DNA from 4 places in the Streptomyces sp. NPDC059010 genome. Region 2 is predicted to be linked to each of the others. Evidence: riboswitches for the same ligand, from Rfam matches in the RefSeq annotation. Region 2 holds a riboswitch; each other region holds the start of a gene.

Region 1 (5,235 bases), on a different contig from region 2:
TCGGTCTTGCCGCGGGCGAGGATGCCCCGGGGCGCCTCCTCGGCGAACCGCTCCCTCGCCATGCGTTCGAAGTTCAGGTCGCTTCCGTCGGTCGCGTCCCGCAGCCGGATCGGCACGGGCACGGCGTTCTGCTCGGCCAGCAGTTCGGTGAGCCGTACCAGTACGGCGGTCTTGCCCACGCCGACCCCGCCGACCAGCAGATAGGGCCGGCGGGTGTCGCGCTCCCGCAGCCGCTCGGCGATGACCTGGGCGATCTCCTCCCGGCCCACGATCTCGGCGGTGTCCGACCCGGCGGTGAGCACCAGCCCGCGCGGGTCGTCGCGGGCCTTCGCGAGGTAGCGCCGCTTGGTCCAGCGGTACCACCAGAACAGAAACAGGGTGGCGGCGATCGACGCGGTGAGCACCGGGCCGACGAAGCGCATGACGGTCTCGAAGCCCGCGTTCCTCCTCCGCCACTGTTCGAAGCCGGTCGTGTCCTGTGTGATCAGGATGTACACGCCCTCCGCGACCCAGGCCACCAGCGCGAGGGCGGCCACGATCCAGACGACCCGGGTGACGTTGGTGTAGGAGATCCAACGGCGCCATTTCCTGGGGCGGGTGGTGCCGCGTCGGGCCTCCCGATGGATCGTCATCGTGCGTCTCCTTCCGAGAGGGGCTCTCGAAACGGAGGGACCACGGGCGTCGGCACCTACCTCCATGGAAGCACTCCCGAGGCGCCCCGCAACCCGGCGGCCCCGGCGAAAACCCCAGGCCCGCGGTACTGCCCGTCCGGCAGACTCGGGGCCATGGACCTCGTGATCCGGCAGGCGGAACCCGGCGAGTACGACGCCCTCGGCGACATCACCGCCCGGGCCTATCTCCAGGACGGTCTCCTCGACTTCGGCGAGAGCGACGAGTACCTCGGCGAGCTGAAGGACGTGGCGAGGCGCGCGGCCGCCGCCGAGGTGCTGGTGGCCGTCGAGAACGGCCGGCTGCTGGGCGGCGTGACCTTCGTGCCGAGCGGTGGGCCCATGGCCGACATAGCCGGCCCCGGCGAGGCCGAGATCCGGATGCTCGCCGTCGACCACACGGCTCGCGGGCGCGGCGCCGGAGAGGCCCTGGTGCGCGCCTGCGTCGACCGGGCGAGGGCCACGGAGGGCTGTGTACGTATCGTCCTGTCGACCCAGCGCACCATGCACGGCGCGCACCGCATCTACGAACGTCTGGGCTTCGTTCGCACACCCGGCCGCGACTGGAACCCCGTCCCGCAGCTGGACGACATCACTCTCCTCACCTATGAGTTGACGCTCTGAAACCAGCGCGACACAACATCTGGGGGTGGCGTGGCGGGTGAGCACAAGATGTATGCTCGTCCTCGCTGTCGTCGCAGGGGAATCCGGTGCGAATCCGGAACTGTCCCGCAACGGTGTACTTGTGCATGTCTGTTCTCAGCAACGCCCTGCACAGGAGTCAGTCCGAGGACCTGCCGACAGCGCGCCCGGCCACCCGGCCGGTGCGCCCTGACGTCCGGGCCTCGTGGAATGGGCCGGTGGACGCGACGCCCCGTGCGCTCGTGTGCTGCCGCCTGCCCTCCGCAAGGCCCCCGTGCCGAGCGAGGGAGAGCCCCCACGTGACCATCGCGCCAGCAGACCCGGCCTCAGCCGCCCCGACCGTCCCTGCCGTCGCCCCCGACGAGGACGCCCCGGGAACCGCGCTGCTGCGGATCCTCACCGAGCTGACCGCCGACCTCCCCGACGCCGACGCCGGCCGGGTCGCCGCCGCCGCGCTGCGCGGCCGGTCCGCCCGCGCGGACGAGGCGGAGCTGCGCGAGCTGGCCACCGAGGCGGCCGCCGGTCTCATCTCCGAGGACCCCGCCTACAGCAGGCTGGCGGCCAGGCTGCTGACCATCTCCATCGCCGCCGAGGCCGCCTCGCAGGGTGTGACGTCCTTCACCGAGTCGGTCGCGGTCGGCCACCGCGAGGGTCTCATCGCCGACCGCACCGCCGAGTTCGCGCGTCTGCACGCGGCCCGTCTGGACACCCTGGTGGACACGGCCGCCGACGACCGCTTCGGCTACTTCGGCCTGCGCACCCTGCACAGCCGGTACCTTCTGCGGCACCCCCTCACCCGCAAGGTGATCGAGACGCCCCAGCACTTCATGCTGCGCGTCGCCGCGGGCCTCGCCGAGGACGACACGACCCGGTCGGTGGACGAAGTCGCCGCGCTCTACGGGCTCATGAGCCGCCTCGACTACCTCCCCTCCTCCCCCACCCTCTTCAACTCCGGCACCCGGCACCCCCAGATGTCATCCTGCTACCTCCTGGACTCCCCCCTGGACGAGCTGGACTCCATCTACGACCGCTACCACCAGGTCGCCCGCCTCTCCAAGCACGCCGGCGGCATCGGGCTGTCGTACTCCCGTATCCGCTCCCGGGGTTCGCTGATCCGGGGCACCAACGGGCACTCCAACGGCATCGTCCCGTTCCTGAAGACCCTCGACGCCTCCGTGGCCGCGGTGAACCAGGGCGGCCGGCGCAAGGGGGCCGCCGCGGTCTACCTGGAGACCTGGCACTCCGACATCGAGGAGTTCCTGGAGCTGCGGGACAACACCGGCGAGGACGCCCGGCGTACGCACAACCTGAACCTCGCGCACTGGATCCCGGACGAGTTCATGCGCCGGGTCAACGCCGACGAGCTGTGGAGCCTGTTCTCCCCGTCGGACGTGCCCGAGCTGGTCGACCTGTGGGGCGAGGAGTTCGACGCGGCGTACCGGAAGGCCGAGGCCGCCGGGCTCGCGAAGAAGACCATCCCGGCCCGTGACCTGTACGGCCGCATGATGCGCACGCTCGCGCAGACCGGCAACGGCTGGATGACCTTCAAGGACGCCGCCAACCGCACCGCCAACCAGACGGCCCTGCCGGGCCATGTCGTCCACTCCTCCAACCTCTGCACGGAGATCCTGGAGGTCACCGACGACGGCGAGACGGCGGTCTGCAACCTGGGCTCGGTCAACCTGGGCGCCTTTGTCGACCTGTCGACGGGTGACATCGACTGGGAGCGGCTGGACGCCACCGTCCGCACGGCCGTCACCTTCCTGGACCGTGTCGTCGACATCAACTTCTACCCGACCGAGCAGGCGGGCCGGTCCAACGCCAAGTGGCGGCCGGTGGGCCTGGGCGCGATGGGCCTGCAGGACGTCTTCTTCAAGCTGCGGCTGCCGTTCGACTCGGCCGAGGCCAAGGCGCTCTCCACGCGTATCGCCGAGCGCATCATGCTCGCCGCGTACGAGGCGTCCGCCGACCTCGCCGAGCGGTCCGGCCCGCTGCCGGCCTGGGAGAAGACCCGCACCGCCCGGGGCGTGCTGCACCCCGACCACTACGGCGTCGAGCCGACCTGGCCGGAGCGCTGGGCCGCACTGCGCGGCCGTATCGCCACGACCGGTCTGCGCAACTCCCTGCTGCTCGCCATCGCGCCGACCGCCACCATCGCGTCCATCGCCGGTGTCTACGAGTGCATCGAGCCGCAGGTCTCCAACCTGTTCAAGCGCGAGACACTGTCCGGCGAGTTCCTCCAGGTCAACTCCTACCTGGTCGACGAGCTGAAGGCGCTCGGCGTCTGGGACGCGCGCACCCGTGAGGCGCTGCGCGAGGCCAACGGCTCGGTGCAGGACTTCGCCTGGATCCCGGCGGACGTACGGGCCCTGTACCGCACGGCGTGGGAGATCCCGCAGCGCGGGCTCATCGACATGGCGGCAGCCCGCACCCCGTTCATCGACCAGGCCCAGTCCCTGAACCTCTTCCTGGAGACGCCGACCATCGGCAAGCTCTCCTCGATGTACGCGTACGCCTGGAAATCGGGCCTGAAGACGACGTACTACCTGCGCTCACGCCCGGCGACCCGCATCGCCCGCGCCGCGCAGGGCCGGAGCGCCCAGCCCGAGAAGACCATCCCCGTCCAGCAGGTCGCCGAGCCCGACGCCGTCGCCTGCTCCCTGGAAAACCCCGAGTCCTGCGAGGCCTGCCAGTAATGAGTACCCGTAACGCCAACCTTCTCGACCCGGGCTTCGAGCTGACCCTGCGCCCGATGCGCTACCCGGACTTCTACGAGCGCTACCGGGACGCCATCAAGAACACCTGGACCGTGGAGGAGGTCGACCTCCACTCGGACGTCGCCGATCTCGCGAAGCTGTCCGAGGGCGAGCAGCACATGATCGGCCGGCTGGTCGCGTTCTTCGCGACGGGCGACTCGATCGTGGCGAACAACCTGGTGCTGACGCTGTACAAGCACATCAACTCCCCGGAGGCGCGCCTGTACCTGTCGCGCCAGCTCTTCGAGGAGGCCGTGCACGTCCAGTTCTATCTGACGCTGCTGGACACCTATCTCCCCGACCCGGAGGACCGGGCGGCGGCCTTCGACGCCGTCGAGAACATCCCCTCGATCCGGGAGAAGGCCGAGTTCTGCTTCAGGTGGATCAACGAGGTCGAGAAGCTGGAGAGCCTGCAGACCAAGGCCGACCGGCGTCGCTTCCTGCTCAACCTGATCTGCTTCGCCGCGTGCATCGAGGGCCTGTTCTTCTACGGCGCCTTCGCCTACGTCTACTGGTTCCGCAGCCGGGGCCTGCTGCACGGTCTGGCCACCGGCACCAACTGGGTGTTCCGCGACGAGACGATGCACATGTCCTTCGCGTTCGACGTGGTCGACACCGTCCGCAAGGAGGAGCCCGAGCTCTTCGACGACCAGCTCCAGGAGCAGGTCACCGACATGCTGAGGGAGGCCGTCGAGGCCGAGCTGCAGTTCGCGCGCGACCTGTGCGGTGACGGCCTCCCGGGCATGAACACCGACTCGATGCGGCAGTACCTGGAGTGTGTCGCCGATCAGCGCCTCACGCGCCTCGGCTTCGCTCCGGTGTACGGCTCCGAGAACCCCTTCTCCTTCATGGAGCTGCAGGGTGTTCAGGAGCTCACCAACTTCTTCGAGCGGCGTCCGTCGGCGTACCAGGTGGCGGTGGAGGGCACCGTCGACCTGGACGAGGACTTCTGAGCCTCGCTCCTGTCGCGTTCCTGGGCCTCCCTGATCTGACGGTCGATGCGCCGGTCGTGCACGATCCCGATCACTGACGGGAGGACCAGGAGGACGAACATGCCGAGCACGGCGACCATGGCGAGCAGTGTCTGGGTCTGTTCTGTAGTCATGACACCACTGTCGCGCCGGACACTCCTTACGAACAGTGGCAGGACTGCCGCACACCCTCGATTT
Region 2 (5,235 bases):
CTCCGTTCGTGGGACAGGGGCTGTGCGCGGGCCTGCGCGACGCCCACAACCTGACCTGGAAACTGGCCCGAGTCCTCCAACAGGGCGCTGATGAAAGGCTGTTGGCAACCTACGAGAGCGAACGCAAGCCGCACGCCCGCCATGTCATCCGACTCGCCGTCGCCACGGGCTGGGCCATGACCGGAGGCCAGGACCGCGCCGCCGCCCTGCGCCGGCAGGCCGTGAGCGCGGCCTGCCGCATCCCCGGTGTGACGGGCGCCGCCACCCGCAACCTCAGTCGTGCCCTGCGACCGGGACCGCTGACCCGCCGCAGCCGGCTCGGCGGCACCCACTGCCCACAACCCTGGCTGACCGTCACCGGCCGGCCCACGCGCCTCGACGACCTGCTCGGAGACTCCTTCGCCGTAGTGACCACGGTGCCGCTCCCGCCGGCCGCGCGTGCCCTCGCCGACGCGATCGGTGCCCGGGTCGTGGACGACGCGGGGGAGGCCATCGCCACGTGGCTGCGGACCGGCCGCGCGGACGCCGTCCTGCTGCGACCGGACCGCGTCGTCCTGGACGTCGTCCCGTCGGGCGGCGACGACTTCACCGCCACCGACGCCTGGGCGCCGCTGCTGTGCACGACCCGGCGCCGCCACGAACAGTCCCCGACCGAAGCCCTGTTGAGGAGCAACGAACGATGAGCACGCCCTTCTGGACCCCCGACCCGGAGTCGGCCGCAAGCAGCCGCATCGCGGACTTCGCCCGGCGCCAGGGCATCGACGCCGACGACTACGCCGCTCTGCACCGCTGGTCCGTCACCGACCTCGAAGGGTTCTGGGGCGCGGTCTGGGAGTACTTCGACATCGAGGCGGCGACCCCGTACGAGAGCGTGCTCGCCGAGGAGCGGATGCCCGGCGCCCGCTGGTTCCCCGGCGCCACCCTCAACTACGCCCACCACGCCCTGCGCGGTCTCGCGGGCGACGACGTCGCGGTCATCGCGCTGGACGAGACCGGTGCCGGATACGAGGTGACCGGGGAGCGGCTGCGAGCCCAGGTCGCCTCGGTCGCGGCGACCCTGCGCGAACTGGGCGTCGGGCAGGGCGACCGTGTGGTCGGCTATCTGCCCAACACCCCGCACGCGATCGTCGCGTTCCTGGCCGCCGCGAGTCTTGGCGCCGTGTGGTCGGTGTGCGGGCAGGACTACGCCCCCAAGGCGGCCGCCGACCGCTTCCGCCAGCTCGAACCCACCGTGCTGATCGCCGCCGACGGCTACCTCTTCAACGGCACCACCCACGACCGCCGCGAGGCCGCACGCGAACTGGCGGGCGCGCTGCCCACCTTGAAGGCGACCGTCCTGGTCGACCACGTCGGCCTCCCGGGGGCCCTTTCCACGAACTACCCCTCCCTGGTGCTCCCGTGGGAGGACGCGGCGACCCGTTCCGAGGAACTCGCCTGTGTGCCGGTGCCGTTCGACCACCCCCTGTGGGTCGTCTTCTCCTCCGGCACCACCGGCCTGCCCAAGGGCATCGTCCACGGCCACGGCGGCGTCCTTCTGGAGCACCTCAAGACCCTCGGCCTGCACTCCGACCTCGGCCCCGGCGACCGCCTCCTCTGGTACACCACCACCCACTGGATGATGTGGAACCTGGTCGCCTCCACCCTCCTCACCGGCGCCACCACCTGCACCTACGACGGCAGCCCGGCCCCGCTCACCCAGCCGGACATCCTGTGGGACCTGGCCGCCCGCCACCGGGTCACGCTCTTCGGCACCAGCCCGCAATACCTGCTCGGCATGGCCAAGTTCGGCGTCGAGCCCGCCGTACACGACCTGGCGTCGATCCGCGCGGTCGGCTGCACCGGCTCCACGCTCCCCGACTCCGCCTACCCTTGGGTCCGCGACCATGTCGGCACCGAGGTCCTGCTCGCCTCCACCAGCGGCGGCACCGACGTCGTGTCCGGCTTCGCGGGTTCGGCACCCACCACCCCGGTCTGGGCGGGGGAGCTGTCCGCACCCAACCTCGGCGTGGCGCTGGCCGCGTACGACGCCGGGGGCCTCCCGGTCGTGGACCAGGTGGGTGAGCTGGTGGTGACCCGTCCCATGCCGTCGATGCCGCTGTACTTCTGGAACGACCCCGACGGCGGCAGGTACCACGACGCCTACTTCTCGGTGTACCCCGGTGTGTGGCGGCACGGCGACTGGATCACCGTGACGGGCCACGGTTCGGTGATCGTCCACGGCCGCTCCGACTCGACGCTGAACCGCAACGGCGTACGCCTCGGCAGCGCCGACATCCACGACGTCGTCGAACGCCTCCCCGAGATCACGGAAGCCCTGGTCATCGGCATGGAGGAGCCGGACGGCGGCTACTGGATGCCGCTGTTCGTCGTCCCGGCGGCCGGCATCGAAGTAGACGACGCCTTGCGCGACCGCATTCGCGATGCGATCCGCACCGGCGCCTCGCCCCGCCACGTCCCCGACGAGATCCTCGCCGTCCCGGCCGTCCCGCACACACGCACCGGCAAGAAGCTGGAGCTCCCGGTGAAACGGCTTCTCCAGGGCGCCCCGGTCGAGCAGGTCGTCAACCCCGCCGCCGTGGACGAGCCCGACCTCATCGACTACTACGCCCAACTGGGAGCAGAACGGCGCAGCCGCAGGAGGCAGGGCTGAAACACCTCCAGGCGGGTCGGGCACAGGGTTGAGTTCTACGGCGCCGAACATTTGGGCCTGGAGGCGTGGTCCGTACGCGCACAGGGCGGATGCGGCGTGGCGAGAGGGGCCCACGTTGCGGATGCACCGTGAGGCGGGTGATGTCGACCGAGCCGGTGCCCGGTTGGGCGGTGATTGCGGAGGGCGGCGCAGGTAAGGGTTGGGTGAGAGCGGAGGGTGGTCGGTCCGTGGGGCATTGGGCATGTACCGGTCGAAGAGTAGTGTCGGCTCGATATCGACGACGGCAGAACGGAAGCCGGTGGGAATCCGGCACGGTCGCGCCACTGTGTGCCGGCCCCTTGGAACGGGGCGGCGAGTCAGACCCGTAGCCGTCGTCATGTGCACCACCGAGATGGGACGCGAACTCCCTTAAGGAGGCCTTGCCATGGCCCAGCATGTCGCTCAGCCGACCGCCACCACTCCCGCTCTCCCCGCCAAGCTGCCGATCGGCGCGATCGTCCCGTGGGCGGTCTTCTTCGGCATCCTGATGCTGGTCCTGCTGTACTTCGTCGGCGCAGAGCAGGGCGCCACCGCCGTCGTCTCCGGCGAGGACGTCCACGAGTGGGTGCACGACGCCCGCCATCTGCTCGGGTTCCCCTGCCACTGACGCCGCGGAGCCACCACCCTCATGAACTCCGCAATCGTAAGAAACCTGCTGGTGCGGGGCATGCTGGCAGGGCTCGGCGCGGGTGTGCTCGCGCTGGTCGCCGCCTACTTCCTCGGTGAACCGAGCGTCGGCAAGGCGATCGGCTTCGAGGAGGCGCACGCTCCCGCGCACGAGCACGAGGTCGAACTCGTCTCCCGGAGTCTTCAGTCCACCGCCGGCCTGGCCACCGGTGTGCTGATCTACGGGGTCGCCTTCGGCGGTATCGCCGCTCTCGTCTACTGCTTCGCCCTCGGCCGTGTCGGCCGGTTCACCCCGCGGGCCACCGCGTTGCTGCTGTCCGGCTGCGCGTTGCTCGCCGTCTATGTCGTGCCGTTCCTGAAGTACCCGGCCAACCCGCCGGCCGTCGGTGACCCGGACACCATCGGCAAGCGGACCACGCTGTACTTCCTGATGATGGTGCTGAGCGTGCTCCTCGCGATCGCCGCGACCATCCTGGGCAAGCGGCTCGCCCCGCGGTTCGGGAACTGGTGGGCGAGCGTGGGAGCGGTCGTCGCGTTCGCGCTGGTGATCGGAGTGGCGTACGCGTTCCTGCCGGCCGTCAATGAGGTGCCCGCGGACTTCCCGGCCACGGTGCTGTGGCGGTTCCGGCTCTCCGCGCTGGCCATGCAGGTCACCCTGTGGGCAGGGTTCGGGCTCGTCTTCGGCGAGTTGGCCGAGCGGCTGCTGAACCCCAGGCCGGCCGCCGCGGCGTCGTCTTCGACGGTGGCCGCCCCCGGCTGATCAGGACGCGACGCCCCCAGCCGATCTGGACGTGACCATGCGCGATGCGCGAGGGCCCGCGGAACCGTCCGGGGGCCCTCTCGCGTTCTTCGGACATCCGACCGACCCCGGCCAGGACATGACCCGACGATCCGAGCGACCACACCGACGGGACAGCGACCACACCGACGGGACGGGGACGGCCGAGGCCAGCACAGCGGAGGAGCCCCGTGGCCAAGCACCCCCAGCCCCGCCGTATCACCCTGGGCGGCCGTGAGGCCGTCGCCCTGACGCCGGAGGAGTACCGGCAACTCCTAGCGAGCCGACGGCAGATCGGCGGCCAGAGCGCCCGGGTGCGGGTGCTCGCCCAGCAGGCGAGGCGCACCGAGGAACTGCTGAGGGAGTTGGAGACCCTGGTCGCCGCTCCGGAGGCGGGCCCCGGTGCGCCGACCGGGAGACCGTCGGCGGACTGCTCCGGTGCGTGCCGCGCCGCCGAAGTGCCGGGGGAGACGAACGCGGACCCGGGCTGTCTGCGGTGCGCCATCGCGGCGCTGTTGCGCCGTCATCGCGATCCGAGCGCCTGAGAGCCTGATTCCTTCCTGAGCGCCGCACGCTCACGTACTTTCCCGCCGTCACCCGTCGTCGCCGGCCGCCCGCGCGTGCAACGGCCGTCCCAGCCCGAGGTTCCAGCGGCCGGACCGTCCGCTGATCGCCGTCGCCGTCAACGGCGGCACGTCGACCCGCCAGAAGGCCGCCGCCGGTGCGTCCAACACATGCACCACCACGGCCCGTACGACGTCGGGCTCCACGACGGCGACGGTACGGCCCTCCCTCCGTGCCGCGCCGTCCAGCCACCGCCCGACCCGCAGGCACAGGTCCCGCACCGACTCCCCGCCGTGCGGCGCGGACGCGGGGTCGGCGAGCCACTGACCGACCGCCGCCGGCTCGGCGCCGCCGACCTCGTCAAGGGAAAGGCCCCGCCAACGGCCGACGTCCAGCCCGGCGAGCTCCACACTCGGCTCGCCCGCACCGAGTTCCAGTGCCTCGGCGGTCTCCCGGCAGCGCACGCTGGGCGACCTGACCACCAGAGCGGTGGGTGGCAGCACCCCGGCCGCCGCGCGCGCGTGCGTCATGCCGATGTCGTCGAGCGAGGTCGCCCCGTCGTCGAAACGGGGCCGAC
Region 3 (5,144 bases), on a different contig from region 2:
GTCGGTCTCCGGGGCGGCCGGATGGGACTGGCGGCCGGTGTCGAGGCGGAAGTCGCCGGGGGCGTGGTGGACGCACTGCGCCGAGCCGATGCACACCGACCGGTCGACCTCGACATGCCAGCGGTCACCCATTGCGCTCACCCATCCCCTACGCCTCCCAGCCCGCCGGGAGGTGGATCATCTTGTGCTCCAGGTACTCGCCGTAGCCCTCGGGGCCGAACTCCCGCCCCAGGCCCGAGTTCTTGTAGCCGCCGAACGGGCCCAGCATGTCGAGACTGAAGGTGTTCACCGAGTAGGTGCCGGTACGGACCCGGCGCGCGACCTCGATGCCGTGCGCGGTGTCGGCCGTCCAGACGCTGCCGCTCAGGCCGTAGTCGGAGTCGTTGGCGATCTTCACGGCCTCGGACTCGTCGCCGTAGGGGAGGAGGCAGATCACCGGCCCGAAGATCTCCTCGCGGGCGATCCGCATGGAGTTGTCGACGTCCCCGAAGAGCGTCGGCTCGACATACCAGCCCCGCTCCAGCCCCTGTGGGCGCCCGCCGCCGACCAGGATCTTCGCGCCCTCCTCCTGGCCGATCCGGATGTAGTCGAGGTTCCTGCGCTGCTGCCGCTGCGCCACCAGCGGGCCCACCTGGGTCGCCGGGTCCAGCGGGTCGCCGACCACCAGCGCGCCGGCCGCCGCGGCGAAGGCCTCGGCGAACTCGTCGTAGCGGGAGCGCGGGAGCAGGATGCGGGTCTGGGCGACGCACGCCTGGCCGTTGTTCATCCAGGCCGCCGGGACGACTCCGGCGACGGTCGCCTCGACGTCCGCGTCCGGCAGGACGACGGCCGCCGACTTGCCGCCCAACTCCAGTGTCACGCGGGTGAGATTGCGGGCGGCGACCTCCATGACGCGCTTGCCGGCGGCCACCGAGCCGGTGAAGGAGACCTTGTCGACCGACGGGTGCCCGACGAGGTACTCGCTCACCTCGCGGTCCGCGGGAAGGATGGACAGCACGCCCTCCGGCAGCCCGGCGTCCTTCGCGATCTCGGCGAGGAGATAGGCGTCCAGCGGTGACTCGGGCGACGGCTTGAGCACGACCGTGCAGCCGGTGAGCAGCGCGGGGGCGAGCTTGGCGGCGGCGACGAACTGCGGGACGTTCCAGGGGACCACGGCCGCCACGACGCCGACCGGTTCGCGCCGGACGAGGATCTTGCCGAGGACGCCGTCGCGGGTCTCCTCGTAGGTGAAGTTCCGCGCGACCGTGATCGCCGCGTCCCAGACCATCATCGCGCCGAGGGCCTGGGCGAGGACGCTCCAGGAGTACGGGGAGCCGTTCTCGGAGGAGATCACGCGGGCGATCTCCTCGTGCCGTACGGCGATTCCGTCCTTGATGCGGGTGACGACCTCGATGCGCTCGTCGAGGCTCATCCGTGGCCAGGGCCCCTCGTCGAACGCCTTGCGCGCCACCGCCACCGCCCGGTCGACGTCGGCCGACGAGGCATGCGGGACGCGTCCGATGACCTCCTCCGTGTGCGGCGAGATCACCTCGATGACGTCCTTGCCCAGGGGGTCGGTCAACTCCCCGCCGATGAACAGCTGTCCGTGTTCCACGAGCTCGGTCATGGCCGACTGCCTCCCCGGAGCGCAACTCTGACGATCCATCAGATCTACGCACTGATACCAGTTCCGCCCCGAGTAGTCCACGGACCGCACGTAGATGACTCGGGCTCCCATCGGAACCTGTTCTAGTTATAGTGATCCGGTCGGCCGGAACGTGTCGCGGCGATTGGGGAACCCATGACGCAGATGTACGACCACGGCGGCGGCGTGAAGTCGATCCGGGTCCCCATCCCCGACAACCCTCTCGGCCACACCCTGGTGTACGTCGTCGACACCGACCGGGGCCCGGTGCTCGTCGACACCGGCTGGGACGACCCGGCGTCCTGGGACACCCTCGCGGAGGGGCTCGCGGCCTGCGGCACCGCGCCCGCCGAGATCCACGGCGTGGTGATCACCCATCACCACCCCGACCACCACGGCCTGTCCGGCAAGGTGCGCGAGGCCTCCGGCGCCTGGATCGCGATGCACGCGGCGGACGCGGCGATCGTACGGCGCACCCGGACGACGCGGCCCGAGCGGTGGTTCTCCTACATGGCGGCCAAGCTCACGGCGGCCGGCGCCCCCGACGCGCACGTGGCCCCGCTGCGCACCGCCCGCCGGCCGAGCACGCTCCCCGGCTTCTCCCCCGCCGCACCCGACCGCGAGATCGTCCCCGGCGAACTCCTCGACCTCCCCGGCCGCCGCCTGCGCGCGATCTGGACCCCGGGTCACACGCCCGGCCATGTCTGCCTGCACCTGGAGGAGGACCACCCGGCCCGGCTCCCGGGCCACGGACGCCTGTTCTCCGGCGACCATCTGCTCCCCGGGATCACCCCGCACATCGGCCTCTACGAGGACCCCGACGACACGACCGTCACCGACCCCCTGGGCGACTACCTGGCCTCCCTCGAACGTGTCGCCCACCTGTCCCCCGCCGAGGTCCTCCCGGCCCACCAGCACACGTTCACCGACGCGCCGTCACGCGTACGGCAGTTGCTGGACCACCACGAGTCCCGCCTCACCGGCCTCCTCACCCTCCTCGCCGAACCCCTCACTCCCTGGCAGCTCGCCGAGCGCATGGAGTGGAACCGCCCCTGGGACCAAATCCCGTACCCCTCAAGGAACATCGCGATCGCGGAGGCGGAGGCGCATCTGCGACGCCTGGTGAAGCTGGGGAGGGCGGAGGCGGTGACGGGGAGCGAGCCGGTGACGTACGTGGCGGTCTGAGGCGACGTCCGTGGCGGCTTGAGGTGACGTACGGGGCCGTTTAATACGTGCCCATGGAGCTCCTTCTCGCCGAACGCGCCTGTGAGCGCGTCATCATCGACTTCGTCCACCGCCTCGACCTCGGCGAACCGGCCTCTGTCGCCGAGCTGTTCACCGAGGACGGCGTCTGGTCCTGGCCGGAGGGCGATCGGTCGGTCGAGGGCAGGGACGCGCTTCGCGCGTACTTCGGCTCCCGCCCCGCCGACCGGCTCTCCCGCCGCATGATGTCCAACGTCCTCGTCACGGTCACGGCCCCGGACACGGCGACCGCGACCTCGTACTTCACGACCTACCGCGTCGACGGCCACGAGGGCGGCATCGTCCCGGCGGGCCCGCCCGTCCAGATCGGCCACTACGAGGACGCCTTCCGCAGACAGCCGGACGGCACCTGGCTGCTCACCTCGCGGACCCTCCACCTCCCCTTCGGCGGCCCCACCCCGAGGGCCGACGGCTGAGCCTCCTGTGCTGCGGGGGTCGCGCCGCCGGGCCCGACCGCCCGCCCGCACAGGCGCCCCTCAGGGGGCCGGTTACGGGCGGGTAGAGTGTCGGCGTCGTCATCACACCCGTACAGGGGGAAGCCGGTGCAAAACCGGCGCTGACCCGCAACCGTGAGCCTGCAACTGGCAAGCCGGATCGCCCGGTACGGATTCGTGACCGGCTCACGTACCCCGGCAGTGGGCCGGAGTGCGGCACCGTCGAGGTATACGGAGCCGAGCCGCCCGGGGGTCCTCCCTGTGCTGCCCGGTTCCCCTTAGGGAAGGGCACCCGCCGATCATGTACGTCCGCCGCAGCGCCGCGGTCCTGGCCGCCGTCACCGTGATCGGCGTCGCGACCCCGGTCGCCCAGGCCGCCACCCCGTCGCCGTCCGCCTCGCTCCCGGCCGGGCTGTACGGCACCACCGACCCGACGTACGACGGCGTCTGGCGCCAGTCGCTCGCGCTGATCGCGCAGAACCGGATGAAGCTGGAGCCGGCCGCCAAGGCGGTCGACTGGCTGGCCGGGCAGCAGTGCGCCGACGGGGCGTTCACGGCCTTCCGCGCCGACCCTTCCAAGGCGTGTGACGCCAAAGCCATGGTGGACACCAACAGCACGGCCGTCGCCGTCCAGGGCCTGGCCGCGGTCGGTGAGCGCGACACCGAGGTCAAGAAGGCGGTGACCTGGCTGAAGTCCGTGCAGAACAAGGACGGCGGCTGGGGCTACACACCTGGCGGAGCCAGCGACGCCAACTCGACGTCCGTCGTGATCGGGGCGCTCCACGCCTTCGGCGACGACCCCGCCGAGATCCGCAAGGACGGCAAGTCACCCTACGACGCTCTGCTGAAGCTCGCCCTGCCGTGCGCGAAGGGCGGCGCCTTCGCCTACCAGCCCGACAAGAAGGGCAAGCTGTCGGCCAACGCGGACGCTACGGCTGCGGCCGTCGTCGGCGCGCTGGGGATGGGCATATCGCCGCGGGGCGGTGAGAAGAAGGACATCGCCTGCACCGACGCGGCTGACCTCACTCCGGAGCAGGCTTCGGCCAACGGCGCCTCCTACCTGGCGGACGCCGTGGCGAAGGACGGCCACCTGAAGTCCGCCCTCGCCGGCGCCGAGGACCAGCCCGACTACGGCAACACCGCCGACGTGGTCGTCGCGCTCGCCGTACAGGGTGGTGCCTCGGCGGCCCAGAAGCCCCTGGAGTGGCTGGAGAAGAACGCCGCGGCCTGGGCGAAGCAGAGCGGCCCCGCCGCCTACGCCCAGCTGATCCTCGCCGCCGACGCGGCGGGCGCCGACCCGCGTGACTTCGGCGGCACGGACCTGGTCAAGCAGCTCAACGCACAGGGTCCCGCACCGCGGACGACGGCGGCGGAGTCGGCAAAGGCGTCCGAGCAGAAGGCGGACGACGACAACGGCGTCGGCGTCTGGTGGATCGTCGGCGTCTGCCTGGTCGCGGGCATCGGCGTCGGCTTCCTGCTGAGCGGCCGCACCAAGGGCCGTCGCCCGTGATCCGGCGCACGCTCGCCACGCTCCTGGCCGCGCTGGTCCTCCTGACCGGCGCGGCCCAGGCCGCCCAGGCGACCGGCTACCGCTACTGGTCCTTCTGGGACCGCGCCGGCGACACCTGGACCTACGCCACCCAGGGCCCCTCCACCGCCCGCCCCTCCGACGGCGACGTCCAGGGCTTCCGGTTCGCGGTGAGCGAGGACTCCAAGGACGCGGCACGGCCGAGGGGCGCCGCCGTGTTCGAGGTGATCTGCGCGCGCACCCCGGCCCAGGACGGCAAGAAGCGGGTGGCGCTGGTCATCGACTTCGGTACGGC
Region 4 (5,235 bases), on a different contig from region 2:
TCGACGATCTCGCCGGATTCGGGGTCCAGGATCCCGAGGGCCGTCGACCCGCGACCGTGCACGACCGCGATCAACCCGCTGTCCAGCGGGGCGAACCAGCGCAGGCCCAGTTTCCACAGCGGGCCGCCGAACTCCTCCTCGCGGGGGCAGAGCGGTTCGCCGTCGCGGTAGAGGTTCCACCACCCCGTGCGGTCGGTCGCGTACAGCAGACGGTTGTCCGGCGACCAGTCGACCTGTGCGATGGACTCCTCCGGTCCACCGGCGACGATGTGCGGCCGGCCCAGTGTGCCGTCGGCGCCGACCTCGGCGACCAGCAGTTCCGTCCCGTCCCACGGCATCCGCGGATGATCCCAGGCGAGCCACGCCGCGCGCCGTCCGTCGGGGGAGATACGGGGGCCGGTGACGAACCGGTGCCGGGCGTCGGTGAGTTCGCGTACGGCGTCGCGGTCCTCGGCCGCCGAGCCGTTCAGCGGGACGGCCACCGGGACGCGCCGCACATCGGTCGGCCCCTCCCCCGTGAACTCCTCCAGCACGCACCAGACTTCACCGAGGTCGAGTCGCAACCGCGGCTCCACCCAGCGCAGTCCGCCGCCCACCGACGACACGGGCGTGATCGGACGCGGCTCGCCGCCCTCCTCGTACCGGTAGAGCCGCTGGTCGGCGAAGTCGACGAAGACGACGAGCCACCGGCCGTCGACCACCGCGCCCGCCCAGGGCTGTCCGCCGTACTCGACAACCCGGCTGCGCACGTTCCACGGCGCGGGCAGCACCGGGACCTCCGTGCCGTCGGCGCGGCGCCGCACCAGGGTGCGCCGCCCGCCCTCGGCCGGCCGCGGCTCGGTCCACCACGCCTCGTCGCCGACGAAGCCCACGTACTCGGGGTGCCCCTCGTTCGCCGCGGCGAGGGCCGCGTCGATGGGCGAGGGCCAGGAACCGTACGCCAGCGTCCGCACTGTCTCTCCCAACTCGCCTAGGCCGCGCGCAGAAAGCGGTCGAGCACCCGGACGCCGAAGTGCAGTGCCTCGACCGGCACCCGCTCGTCGACGCCGTGGAACATGGCCCCGTAGTCGTAGCCCTCCGGCAGCCTGAGCGGCGAGAAGCCGTATCCGGTGATGCCGAGCCGCGAGAACTGCTTGGCGTCCGTACCGCCGGGCATGCAGTACGGCACCACGTGGCCCTCGGGCGCGAACTCCTCGACGGCGGCGCGCATCCGGGCGTACGTCGGCGAGTCCACCGGCGACTGGAGGGCCACCTCACGATGGTGGAACTCCCACTCCACGTCGGGACCGGTGAGCTCATCGATGGTTGCGCGGAACTCGTCCTCGACGCCAGGCAGATACCGGCCGTCGACGTAGGCCACCGCCTCCCCCGGGATCACGTTGACCTTGTAACCCGCCTCCAGCATGGTCGGGTTGGCGCTGTTGCGGACGGTCGCCTCCACCAGCGCCGCCACCGGGCCGAGCTTCTCCAGCAGGCCGTCGACGTCGTCCAGGTCGGCCTCCAGGCCGTACAGCGCGGCGAGTTCGGTGAGGGCGGCGCGGACCGTGGGGGTCAGACGGACCGGCCACCGGTGGGCGCCGATGCGGGTGACGGCGGCGGCGAGGCGGGTCACCGCGTTCTCCCGGTTGGGCCGGGAGCCGTGCGCGGCGCGCCCGCGGGCCGTGAGTTTGAGCCAGCCGGTGCCGCGCTCCCCCGCCGCGAGCGGATAGATCTGGCGGCCACCGCCGTCATGGACGGTGAACGCGCCGGACTCGCCGATGCCCTCGGTGCAGCCCTCGAACAGCCCGGCGTGCCGGTCGGCGAGGAATCCGGAGCCGTCCTCGGCGCTGGCCTCCTCGTCCGCGGTGAACGCGATCACGACGTCGCGCCGGGGCCGTACGCCCGCGCGGGCCCAGGACCGGACGACGGCCAGGATCATCGCGTCCATGTCCTTCATGTCGACCGCGCCCCGGCCCCACACGACCCCGTCGCGGACCTCCCCGGAGAAGGGGTGCACGCTCCACTCGCCGGCCTGCGCGGGCACCACGTCCAGATGACCGTGCACGAGCAGGGCGTCCGCCGCCGGGTCGGTGCCCTCGATCCGGGCGACGACATTGGTCCGGCCCTTGGTGCGCTCCAGCAGCGTGGGCTCCAGGCCCGCTTCGGCCAGCAGCGCGGCGGCGTACTCGGCGGCGGGGCGCTCCTGGCAGTCGCCGCCGCCCCGGTTGGTCGTGTCGATGCGGATGAGGTCGGACGTGAACGTGACGACCTCGTCCAGTGCCTGCTCGTCAGCCATACTGCTCCTCCACCGCGGCCGAGACGATAGTGGTGACCGCCTTGAAGGTACGGATTCCCTCGTACATCCGCTCGCTGGTGTACGCCACCTTTCGCTCGCCGATACGTTCGACACCCGGGACGACGGTCGCGGCCATCGCGAGATGCTCGGCGTCGAACTCGACCGCGACGGTGAACGGGCCGCCGCTCACCGGCTGCTGACGGACCGCCAGCACGGCCGCCTCCTTGGCCGCCGCGCGGATGTCGGCGGCGGTCCTGGCCGGCGTACGGCACACGGCGGCGTAGCGCGAGACATGGTCCTTGACGGCGACCTTCAGCGCCTCGGGCGCGTATCCGAGCGCGTCCTCGCAGGCCACGTCGTCCCCGGTGACGAGCACGACGGGCACGCCGTACTCGGCGACGACATGCGCGTTCAGCAGGCCCTCGCTCGCCCGTACGTCGTTCAGCCACACCCCGGTGATGGAGTTCGCGAGGTAGGTGTGGGCGAGGACGCCCTCCATGCCGGCGCCTCCGTGGTAGCCGACGAAGGCGATGCCGTCCACGTCGCCGTGCTGCACGCCCTCGACCATGGACAGCGCCTTGTGCCGGCCGGTCAGCATCTGCGCCCGCTCGTCGAGCTGTTCGAGCAGCAGATTGCGCATGGTCGAGTGCGCCTCGTTGATGAGGACGTCGTCGGCGCCGCCGTCGAAGAAGCCGAGTACGGCGGCGTTGACGTCCGAGGTGAACAGCGAGCGGCACCGCTCCCACTGCGGAGCACCCGGCATCACGTCGTCCGGCCAGGTCACGCCGGTGGCGCCCTCCATGTCCGCGCTGATGAGGATCTTCATGCTCCGTCACGTTACGCGCCGCCGGGGGAACCCGCCATGAAGCGGGCGAACGCCCCTTTCCCGCCCCCGGGGCGCGCTTGTCAGCCGCCGTGCACGGGCACTAATGTCACCACGCCTTGGTGAACGGGAAATCCGGTGTGATGCCGGTGCGGCCCTCGCCACTGTGAATCGGGAAGTCCGGCTCCGGCCCTGACGGGCAGCCACTGGGTTTTAGGGACCCGGGAAGGCGGAGCACGGGCGGTGGTACCCGTCAGCCAGGAGACCGGCCAAGGCACGTCAACCATCCACGAGGTGCTGGAGAGGGTCTGCTGAGCCATGCACATAGCCGAGGGTTTTCTGCCTCCGGCGCACGCGGTCGCCTGGGGCGTCGCGTCCGCGCCCTTCGTAGTCCACGGAGTCCGGTCACTCACCCGTGAGGTACGGGAGCACCCGGAGAGCACGCTGCTCCTCGGCGCCTCCGGAGCCTTCACCTTCGTCCTGTCCGCGCTGAAGCTGCCCTCGGTGACCGGGAGCTGCTCGCACCCCACCGGCACGGGCCTGGGCGCCATCCTGTTCCGGCCACCGATCATGGCGGTCCTGGGCACCATCACCCTGCTCTTCCAGGCGCTGCTCCTGGCACACGGCGGCCTGACCACGCTCGGCGCCAACGTCTTCTCCATGGCGATCGTCGGGCCCTGGGCCGGATACGCGATCTACAAACTGCTGCGGCGCTACGACGTGCCGCTGATGGTCGCCGTGTTCTTCGGCGCGTTCGTCGCCGACCTGTCCACCTACTGCGTGACCAGCGTCCAGCTGGCGCTCGCCTTCCCCGACCCGGGCAGCGGATTCCTGGGCGCGCTCGGCAAGTTCGGCTCCATCTTCGCCCTCACCCAGATCCCGCTCGCGGTGAGCGAGGGCCTGCTCACGGTGCTGGTGATGCGGCTGCTGGTGCAGTCCAGCAAGGGGGAACTGACCCGGCTGGGCGTACTCCTCGCCAAGAAGCGGTCCGGGACCGAGTCGGAGGCGGTAGCCCCATGAGCAGGAACACCAAGATCAATATCCTGTTGCTGGTCGTCGTGGCCGCGCTCGCCGTGCTGCCGCTGGCCCTCGGCCTCGGCGACCACAAGGAGGAGCCGTTCACCGGCGCCGACGGTGAGGCGGAGACGGCCATCACGGAGATCGAGCCGGACTACGAGCCGTGGTTCTCCCCGCTGTACGAGCCGCCGTCCGGTGAGATCGAGTCGGCCCTGTTCTCCCTCCAGGCGGCCCTCGGCGCCGGTGTCCTCGCCTACTACTTCGGCCTGCACCGGGGACGGCGGCAGGGTGCGGAGCGGGCCCTGAAGCGGGAGCTGGAACGGGAGCGGGAGGCCGAGAGCGTGTCCGGCGGCACCGCCGGGAAGTCCCCCACCGAACAGGACTGACCCCGCGTGCTGCCGATCGACGCGGCGGCGCACAGCAGTCGCTGGCGCCGCCGTCACCCCGTGGACAAGGCCGTGCTCGGACTCGGCCTCACCGTGCTCGCGATCTCGCTGCCACCCTGGCCGGGCGCCGCACTGGTCCTGCTCACCGCGCTGGCGGTGCTGCTGGGACCGGCGGGCGTGCCGGGCCGCCGGCTGTGGCGCGCCTACCGTGTACCGCTGGGCTTCTGTGTGACCGGCGCGCTCACGCTGCTCGTCCAGGTCGGCGGACCGGACGGCTTCGTCGCCCTCGCCGACGGCGGGCCGCAACGGGCCGGTGAGCTGATGCTGCGCACCTCGGCGGCCTCCCTCGGCGTGCTGCTGTTCGCCTTCACCACCCCGATGTCCGACCTGCTCCCCCGCCTGGTGAAGGCGGGCGTGCCCGCGGCCGTCGTCGACGTCGCGCTGGTGACGTACCGCATGAGCTTCCTGCTGCTGGACTCCGTACGCCGCATCCGGGACGCCCAGGCCGCCCGGCTCGGGCACACCGGCCGGGCCGCGGAGTGGCGCTCGCTGGCCGGGCTCGGTGCCACCGCGTTCGTCCGGGCCTTCGACCGGGCGGCCCGGCTCCAGGCCGGTCTGGCCGGGCGGGGCTACGACGGCACGCTGCGCGTCCTGGTGCCGCCGGCCCGGGTCTCCGTCCGCTTCACGGCCGCCAGTTGCGCGCTCCTCGCGGCGCTGGCCGCCCTCACCCTCGT

What was found. A riboswitch is a leader RNA that binds a small molecule or an ion and turns the genes downstream of it on or off. The one in region 2 is predicted to bind cobalamin.
Region 1: linked by a shared signal. The riboswitch ahead of ACFWYS_RS12920 (ribonucleoside-diphosphate reductase subunit alpha) and the one ahead of ACFWYS_RS04165 (CbtB-domain containing protein) in region 2 are both predicted to bind cobalamin.
Region 3: linked by a shared signal. The riboswitch ahead of ACFWYS_RS19860 (prenyltransferase/squalene oxidase repeat-containing protein) and the one ahead of ACFWYS_RS04165 (CbtB-domain containing protein) in region 2 are both predicted to bind cobalamin.
Region 4: linked by a shared signal. The riboswitch ahead of ACFWYS_RS23745 (energy-coupling factor ABC transporter permease) and the one ahead of ACFWYS_RS04165 (CbtB-domain containing protein) in region 2 are both predicted to bind cobalamin.

Annotation. Positions count from the first base shown of each region.
Region 1 covers NZ_JBHYJA010000010.1:135,493-140,727, forward strand. Annotated here, with positions in the region: gene ACFWYS_RS12910 (ATP-binding protein) at 1-632, opposite strand, end outside; gene ACFWYS_RS12915 (GNAT family N-acetyltransferase) at 786-1,292, shown strand; cobalamin riboswitch at 1,328-1,485, shown strand; gene ACFWYS_RS12920 (ribonucleoside-diphosphate reductase subunit alpha) at 1,610-4,006, shown strand; gene ACFWYS_RS12925 (ribonucleotide-diphosphate reductase subunit beta) at 4,006-5,019, shown strand; gene ACFWYS_RS12930 (hypothetical protein) at 4,932-5,171, opposite strand.
Region 2 covers NZ_JBHYJA010000003.1:80,822-86,056, forward strand. Annotated here, with positions in the region: gene ACFWYS_RS04155 (bifunctional 3-(3-hydroxy-phenyl)propionate/3-hydroxycinnamic acid hydroxylase) at 1-683, shown strand, start outside; gene ACFWYS_RS04160 (acetoacetate--CoA ligase) at 680-2,650, shown strand; cobalamin riboswitch at 2,898-3,038, shown strand; gene ACFWYS_RS04165 (CbtB-domain containing protein) at 3,075-3,296, shown strand; gene ACFWYS_RS04170 (CbtA family protein) at 3,318-4,076, shown strand; gene ACFWYS_RS04175 (hypothetical protein) at 4,286-4,639, shown strand; gene ACFWYS_RS04180 (histidine phosphatase family protein) at 4,688-5,235, opposite strand, start outside.
Region 3 covers NZ_JBHYJA010000017.1:26,865-32,008, reverse strand. Annotated here, with positions in the region: gene ACFWYS_RS19880 (ferredoxin) at 1-132, opposite strand, end outside; gene ACFWYS_RS19875 (aldehyde dehydrogenase) at 149-1,606, opposite strand; gene ACFWYS_RS19870 (MBL fold metallo-hydrolase) at 1,781-2,809, shown strand; gene ACFWYS_RS19865 (nuclear transport factor 2 family protein) at 2,863-3,303, shown strand; cobalamin riboswitch at 3,386-3,508, shown strand; gene ACFWYS_RS19860 (prenyltransferase/squalene oxidase repeat-containing protein) at 3,623-4,831, shown strand; gene ACFWYS_RS19855 (SCO2322 family protein) at 4,828-5,144, shown strand, end outside.
Region 4 covers NZ_JBHYJA010000021.1:132,137-137,371, reverse strand. Annotated here, with positions in the region: gene ACFWYS_RS23760 (prolyl oligopeptidase family serine peptidase) at 1-953, opposite strand, end outside; gene ACFWYS_RS23755 (M20/M25/M40 family metallo-hydrolase) at 971-2,275, opposite strand; gene ACFWYS_RS23750 (M55 family metallopeptidase) at 2,268-3,101, opposite strand; cobalamin riboswitch at 3,202-3,387, shown strand; gene ACFWYS_RS23745 (energy-coupling factor ABC transporter permease) at 3,417-4,118, shown strand; gene ACFWYS_RS23740 (energy-coupling factor ABC transporter substrate-binding protein) at 4,115-4,501, shown strand; gene cbiQ (cobalt ECF transporter T component CbiQ) at 4,508-5,235, shown strand, end outside.